2 regions of the Novipirellula sp. genome follow, and region 1 is predicted to be linked to the other one. Evidence: riboswitches for the same ligand, from Rfam matches in the RefSeq annotation. Region 1 holds a riboswitch; the other holds the start of a gene.
The links. A riboswitch is a leader RNA that binds a small molecule or an ion and turns the genes downstream of it on or off. The one in region 1 is predicted to bind cyclic di-GMP.

Region 1 (4,014 bases):
ATGACGGCAGTTTGGTTAGCGGGAATGCGTCGGCGACGATGGCTCTATTGAAGCTGTCGCGATTGACCGGCGTGGATGCTTATCGCGACGCAGCGGTGCGGACACTGCAATTGGCGGGGCCTCTCTTGCAGACCCAGGCGGCTGCTTGTGGAGCATTATTGTCGTCGCTTGATCGTTTGTTACACGATCACGAACAATGGGTGCTTGCAGTCCCGGATCGGGAAACGATGGTCGCTTGGCGGACACGGTTTCTTAGCCGCTACCGTCCACATGCCACGTTGTCATGGGTGATTGGCCAGGCTCCGGAGTCCGGCCCCGTCGCCTCGCTGAACCATGCTCGCGAAGTGATCGATGGAAAGCCAACACTCTATCGATGTCAGAATTTCAGCTGCGATCAACCACTGATCGGTGACGAAATCGGAGTGCTGCTTCAGCAGACGACTTCGTAACGGGATACAATGGGGGCGCAGAAACAGCAATGCGATACCCGTTTCCCGCAGGTCATTATGAGTGCCGAAGTCATCACCGTCGTTTGTAAGTGCGGGCAAAGTTTCCGCGTTAAGTCGGCCGCGATCGGACGCCAAGTAAAATGTCCGAAGTGCAAATCGGCTTGCGATGTGATGGCACCGCCGAAAACCGCCACGCCGAAAGTCGCCACGCCGAAAACCGATTCAACAGAACACGATCCCGCTGGGATTCCGGCAGTCAAAGGGGATAAGCAACTACCGCCACGTTGGCAGGGGGATGTGCCTGATTTCAGTGGCTTGGCGGCGAAAAAAACGCCCACTCCTTCGATCGTGACCGACAAGGCTGACTCGATCGCCGGGCTTCCCACAACGCCATCGTCGTCCACCGACACGCCGCCGAACATTGTCGTACCAGGCGAGAATCCGGCGGCCAGTTCGCTTCCGAAATTCGAAACACGCAAAGAGGCAGCCCAGACGAGCGGGACGACTGCAGTACCGGAGTTTGCCGCCGACGAATTGTCCGCAGAACCCGACGAGGACGCTGCTGCAGGATCCGGATCAGCGACACCGCCAGTGAATCCGTACACGGCATCGCAACCGATGATCCGCAGCGGGGGGACGCCATCGAATTTGCCTCAGGAACGCAAGTATCCGATGTTAGAGCTGATCCGGAAGCTGTATTTCGGATTAGCCTGTCTGATTCTTGGTTTGGCGATCCTTTACACGCTGGTGGTTCCCGTGATCGGAATGACCCAAGAGGGGATGATGGGATTGGTGACCGGGCTGCTTACCGCCGTCCCGATTTTGATTGCCTCGGCGGTCTGGTCGGCAACCTTGCTGGCGGCTTCGGAGGTGATTAAGTTGTTTTTGGATATTCAATCCAATACCTTAGCCACGGCCCACGCGGTTCAGTCGCGTTAGGCGAGTCACGTTCGCTGAGTCACGTTCGCCGAGCCGTCACGGTTTGTTGCGGGGGGCCGCTGCAACATCGAGTCGGCTACATTGAGTCGGCGGTTTCCGCTTTCAGCTGTGCCACGCATTGGCACCATTTTTTGGCCAATTGATCAAGATGATCGATCTGTTGCGGCGTGATCTGGTCGGGAGAATCGGCGTTTCGCTCGACCTCGGCGGCGGCGGCGACGTCATCATCGCTGGCGACGTAGCGAAAACAGGACTTCAGCGTATGGGCTGCGGTTCGCAAGGTTCGCGAGTCGGCTGATTGTGTCGCCGTGCGAATTCGGCCGATCAGCATCGGCACCTCTTCAAGAAACGCATCGCTGATCGCAATCAATGTTTCTTTGTGATCGCCGGCGTGTCCGCTTAGTTGGGCCCGCCAATCGTGTGACGGTGATTGTGATTCGTCCATAGGTGGGAATCTCCGCAAAGAGTGGATTCGATGTTCGCTTTGGCTCGGCCGCGACGACGCTCGCCAACGATTGCCACGGTACATCTTACCATTGATGCCGCCGCCGCACCGCACCGTGTCGGTTGCAGCGGAGGCGGTTGGGGGGCTTCCCGCGAGAACGCAAATCGGGGGGTGGTTGGCTGCATATTCGTTACGATCGGTTTGTTTGGCAGTTTTATGCAATCGTTAGGGCTTCGGTGATCGGACTTTTTTGACTCGGTCGAATCGTATCGTACTTTCAAAGTGTAAAGAGTGAGCGAATCAAAGTTGGTTCGCTGCCAGGATGAAGGTTTGCATGTGTGTGCAAGTCATCAGATCTGGTCGGCCTTGCTCCGTGACAAAGGCAAACCGTTCGAGAGGGCGGGGCGCAAAACCACGGGTCCGTGAGTCGTGCGGCGGATCGATTATCGAGCCAATGTACTGCTTCAGGATTGCCAGGTTGCCACGGAAAATCGATTGCTCGAGAGCTTGCTCTCTCGACATTCGGTGCACCAAGGCACGTCAGACGAAAGTCGGAGACGAGGCTGCCCTTACGTTGAACGCATTCACGTCGAATGTGTTCGTATTTAAGCATCGTCGTGAGTCATCTGTTAACGATGATTCACATCTCACTCGCGAGGAGAGAGACATGAAGAATTTCGCTACCAGCATCGTAAACTTCCTGAAAGAAGAAGACGGACCAACTGCGGTTGAGTACGCCGTTATGTTGGCTTTGATCATCGTCGTTTGTTTGGTTTCGGTCGGTTCGATCGGAACCGCTGCGAACACCAAGTTCGACGCCGTCGGCAAGGCCATCTCCGGTGGCGGTGGATCCTAGTCGATCGCCGAACTCGTTCGGCTAAATCTATTCGTCGCATTGTCCGGCACAGATCGCATGTTTGCGGTCTGTGCTGGCTGCGTCGATTCCTGCTTGTGGAAACTCAGCGAGTTGCGAAACACGTTCGTAACCGTTTCAAAGGGCCACGTCTCCTAAAGTCTACGCCCAATCCAACTTTTTTCGTTCGCTACCCCGACCCATTCGGGAGGCTTAATAACCGATGAACTACCCACTGATTCCCGCCGATGCGGCTGCGTATGCCTGGCAGCTTTCTTGTTGTCTGGTCACGCTTCTGTTCGCGATGTTTAGTTGGTTGATTGGCCCTCGCTAACGAAACAACTGCTTTGCAATCGAACCGAGGGTGAGGCCAGAAGCAGGCCATCACCCCGCGTTCCATGCGGCCGAAAAAGCTTACTCATAAAACACTTTACGGGGATAGACTCATGGATACTTTGTTTCACTCAGTCGTTGACCACTGGATCGTCTGGTTTGTCACGATCGTGCTCGTCGTTGCTGCGGTTATCGACGGCGCCATTTTGAAGGTGCCTAACTGGTTGACCTTTCCCTTCATCATTAGCGGCTGGGGCTACTGGACGATCACGGCCGGCTTCGCGGGGCTGGGCTACAGCTTGCTAGGAACCTTCGTCGGCATGATGTTGCTGCTCGTGCTCCGCAATGTTGGCGGTATGGGCGCCGGTGACGTTAAACTGCTCGCCGGAGTCGGCGCGTGGCTCGGGACCGTGATCACGCTGTGGGCTTTCGCCTACACCGCGATTGTGGGGGGCGTGATGGCTGCCTTCATGATCATGGCAAGTGGCAACTGGTTCAAACATTATGCGATGGCTCGTCAGATTCTCGAAGAATGGAAGACGGTGCGTAACCCTTCGAAACTTGCCGAGATCGCTCGCGAGCGAAAACCGACCATGAAACTGTTGCCCTACGGCATTCCAATGGCCATCGGTTCGATCGCGTACTTTGCAATCGCCGGTTTGTTGGTTTAAGAAAAAATGCTAGCCAATGGGGAGGGAGCGCAAATTGCGCTCCCTTCTTTTTTTGTGTCCAAACCCGTTTTTCCCCCGATTCGTCCCCTCATCCTCTTTCAAAAAATTCCCAAACCGACGTTACAAACTGCCAAGTGTGAACTCAGGTAGTTTGCGTTGACTTTTCTAAATCTAGTGGTCGTAATAGCCCCCTGGTATCGGTTGCAGCGATCGCTCTTGCAAAACCGAAAACCCATGTGAGTCGGAACATACGGACTAAGCCGGATTCGACCCTTGTATAACCGTTCTGCCAAACAGCAGCTCCTATTCAGGCACGTCTGATTA
Region 2 (4,014 bases), on a different contig from region 1:
CTGACCGTGATTTCCTCGCGACTTCTCGCCTTCGAAGGATCAGGAGAGACGACAACATCATCCGCTCCGCTCTTCACGGAGCATCCCTTTAGATAGTCTTTGACAACCTTCTCGACGTTTGATTGCGTTGCACCATCGACCGCGGCGGCGCGAGCGCCTTCACGGCTTGCGTTGACCAAAATCTGTTGGACCATGATGGCACGTCCGAATTCGATAATGCCAAAAACCAACAGCAAGAATACCGGAACAACAAGCGCAAACTCGACAGCAGCAACTCCTGTCCGGCGGCGCCGCGTTGGTTGGGGGATTGGATTCACGATCAATTCCTGACTTAGTTTGGGCATTCAGTATTAGTTGACGATTCGCGGCGATGAAAAAACGCCCGCGCTCGACTGCAAGCCGTTCCCCTGGATCACCCCTTCGAGCGTCAGCGACGCCGGCTGAACGTTAATCACTTTTTCACCTCCGGTCAGTTTTACCGCCATGATTCGTACCGCAACGAACTTTACGATCTCGAACATGGCGTTATTGCCGTTGCCCCAAACACTACGATAGACCGGGATCACTCGCACTTCGCCAATGATGGATTCGAGATCATCTTTCATTGCTGCGCTTAAGCCTGGGTTTCCCGAAAGATACAGGGTCCCCAATTGATTTAATTCAAGTGAGCCTCCATGAAACTGAAGGTCTGCACGACTAAGCCCGTTACGAATCTGTTTTGAGATATAGGAAGTCGAATTGTTGGTGACACCGATGTTTATCGTCCCCAAATTCCCTGAGCTTCCGGTGTCATTAGGGAATAGTCTCAACTCGGGAATTCCATCCGCCTCGGCGGTGACCTGCCCGGTCTTGGGATCGTAACCCCAGACGTCGTCCTCCGCTTCGTGCGATTGATTCCAATAGTCTTCTTCGATCGTGATGGGAAGCACAGGAGCATTTTTACCAGAGGAAGGTATTTTGAATCCCCTGACATCGCGAACGAGGGCAGCCGTAGCTTCGGCATCCACCTCTTGCTCGCTGCGATTTAGAATCCGACCAAAGAATAGAGGAACGGCCCCATTTTGTGAGTTGGTTCGACGAATCCTTACTTTGACGGCATTGTATTTTGTAGGATCGTCGAATCTTAAGTCTGTTTGCCCCGAACCAAATTCGTAATGACCAATACTCACGTCGACGCTCGGCGCCACCGACGCGACTTGTCCAAGCACGGGATTTGCCGAGGTAAATTCCGAAGCAACGCTACGAGCACGTGTCGTTATTTCATTGATGTCTTGTGAGCTGGCAAACTCGACGACGGCAGCGTGAGCGGTGGCATCCGCCGTCCGCTGTGTTTCCGTTCTTGCGAGAGCTAAATAACCAATGTCGATGGCGAATGCCACCATTCCAAACAAGATCACAATTAAGACGGCCGCCAAGACCGCAATGGCTCCTTTGCGGTGTTGGCGGTTGCTTATTCTTTGAGGTGGTTCTCGTAATTCCGTTGGCGAGTCAATCATTGATGCAGACATCATATTACCGTGGAATGCTCGTCTTCACTGTTGGCGGCCTGGCGACCTCACATGAGGCCCATAGCTTTGCGTACCAATCTCACGACTGGGTTGCCTTTGTCGATGCAATGACGTGTTAGGATAGTTTCGCTATTAAAGAGATAGCTTTACAATCCCCCCGGTGGTTGAGTTATCCTGCGTTGAAACAGCGTGATTCAGATGAAGCTGCGTGCAAAATCAGCAGACTCAGCAAAATCAGAACACGCACTTGCCGATAGACAAGCGTAGAAAGTAGGACCAGCTTCGCTAAACTGGCGACTTGCACAACCGCCATGACCCGCGACGCATTGATCGGCTTTAAGGGTGGTCCACTTCATCACAAATTTGGACCGTGGCCAATCGTGCTTCCAATACCACCAGCTTCTTTCGCAGCGACTCGACTTCCGCTTGGACTTGCACGCGCCGATCGTGGACGGTTTGGGATTCTTCAGCGCTGACGATTCCGTCGGCCTGCAGTCCGAGAAGCCGTCGGTATTCTCCCCGCCGCATCGACTCGATCTGCTTCGCCGTCTGCCACTGCGTTCGCATGCTTTCGGTTGGCGTTTGCCGCTTCGCCACCACGTCACTCACACGAGAACCGCGCACCGGGGGATCTTGGGCGACAAGAATCATCGCCGCGAATAATCCCCCCAGCAGAACGACCACAGGCAGAATGATCGATTTCATCACGGGTCTCCTTCGGCTTGCGAAATGCCGCGAGTTTGATTTACCGGTTGCTTCGACTACGAACGAAGGAGCGTTTTCTTAGGCAAAACCCTTTAAAGTGACGTGAAATCGCAACGCGATGGGGATTCGAATTGGCAATAGCCACTGGCTGGATCGACATCGTGTTCACCGCCGACCGAAAGCGTTCCCCTACGACGTACGCGTTTTTGGGCGAGGCGGTCAGCCGGCATGCTGGGAAGGGCAGCGAACCTGTTCCTAGGCCGGTTGCCCAAGTTGCGATACGAATGGGGTGCTTTGCTTGCTTTACACCCTACAACCGTCTAAAACAGTAGCAGAGTCCAAGGGTTCCAACTTGACCTCGAAGTCAAGCAAAAAGCGACACGATTCTCATCTTCTCCTTGGTCACTCGACCGACATTGCTGCTTTTCACGATTAGACACTCTTCACGATTAAACCGAGCACAACGATGGTGGATCTAAAAACCAAAGAGATTGACCGACTGATTTTGTCCGCCACCACCGCGCGTGATCAGGCGTATGCTCCCCACAGTCACTTTTACGTGGGCGCGGCATTGTTAATGAACGATGGCACCGTTGTGATCGGATGCAATGTCGAGAACGCGAGCTATTCGATGTGTTTGTGTGCCGAACGCGTCGCCGCATCTGCGGCAATCGCAGCGGGATATCGCGAGTGGCGCGCGATTGCGATCGCCAGCGTCGGCGGCGTGGCTCCGTGTGGTGCTTGTCGCCAATTTTTGGCCGAGTTCGGATTAAATCTGCCCGTCATCACGACCGATGTGATCGACGGAAGTTATAAGGTCCGAAACCTCAAACATCTGTTCCCCGAAGCGTTTGATGGATCGAGTTTGCCGCATCACGCTTAATGCGTGGCTATTGCGAACGGCCGAGTCGGCGGAAATCGGTTGCGATGGCGTCGTAGACGCGTGCCAGTACGGGACGATTGTCTCGAATCGTCATACTGCCCAACTGACCGGATCGAACCTCCGCACTTGTGATCGGATCCAACTTGGTGATGCTTTCCAAATAAGGTTGCGTCAATCGCATCTCGCCCGATCCATCCATCGCCGGTTCGACTGCCAAGGGTCCGCCGACACTGCCCGCCAGCGCCGGATGCATCAGCGTGCGGTAGGCGCGTGGACGCAGCGATGCAGGTTTCGCTTCAATGGTCAAACCACCCCGCAAACGTACTCGCGACAACGATTCGCTGCGGCTTGCTAATTGGTACGCATCGACGTCTTGTTCGGGAACGACGGCGAGGAGTTCTTTTTCTTGAGGATCTGAAACACGTAGCAACTCCTGCCCTGCGGATACAAAACGTCCGGGCAACGATTCGACATGGTTACCAACGATGTAACCTGAGCGGCTTGCAATTACGGTCAACTGAGCAATCTGTTCGTCCATCTCGGCAATCTGGCGTCGCAATGCATTGGCGTTTTCCAAGTACGCAGCGGCCTTGGACAATTCCCCTTGCCGCCGAAATTGGATCACTTGCAGTTCAGCGATTTCAAGGTCGTCGGCCTTCTTTTCGCGGCGGATCCTCAGTTCAGGATCCTTCAACCGCATCAACAACACGCCCTGTTCGACGTGTTGGCCGCGGTGCACAAACAACGATTCGACAAAAGCGTCACTTGGCGATCGGGCGATCTGTTCGTCTTGGAATCGAACCACCACAGGAACTCGTCGATCAAACGGCGAAGAGACCGTACCAAGTTGCTGAAACAGCGCGACCAGCAAACTGGCGTAAAACAACATTCGCCGACGATAAAAATTTAGTCCAAACC

Region 2: linked by a shared signal. The riboswitch ahead of ABX962_RS26080 (pilus assembly protein TadG-related protein) and the one ahead of ABX962_RS04855 (Flp family type IVb pilin) in region 1 are both predicted to bind cyclic di-GMP.

The regions. Positions count from the first base shown of each region.
Region 1 covers NZ_JBFHFD010000034.1:19,719-23,732, forward strand. The annotation lists gene ABX962_RS04840 (thioredoxin domain-containing protein) at 1-449, shown strand, start outside; gene ABX962_RS04845 (hypothetical protein) at 507-1,388, shown strand; gene ABX962_RS04850 (Hpt domain-containing protein) at 1,465-1,833, opposite strand; cyclic di-GMP riboswitch class I at 2,205-2,319, shown strand; gene ABX962_RS04855 (Flp family type IVb pilin) at 2,501-2,689, shown strand; gene ABX962_RS04860 (prepilin peptidase) at 3,133-3,690, shown strand.
Region 2 covers NZ_JBFHFD010000473.1:1,172-5,185, reverse strand. The annotation lists gene ABX962_RS26085 (TadE/TadG family type IV pilus assembly protein) at 1-317, opposite strand, end outside; gene ABX962_RS26080 (pilus assembly protein TadG-related protein) at 351-1,511, opposite strand; cyclic di-GMP riboswitch class I at 1,538-1,613, opposite strand; gene ABX962_RS26075 (hypothetical protein) at 1,845-2,213, opposite strand; gene ABX962_RS26070 (cytidine deaminase) at 2,680-3,096, shown strand; partial or broken gene ABX962_RS26065 (efflux RND transporter periplasmic adaptor subunit) at 3,104-4,014, opposite strand, start outside.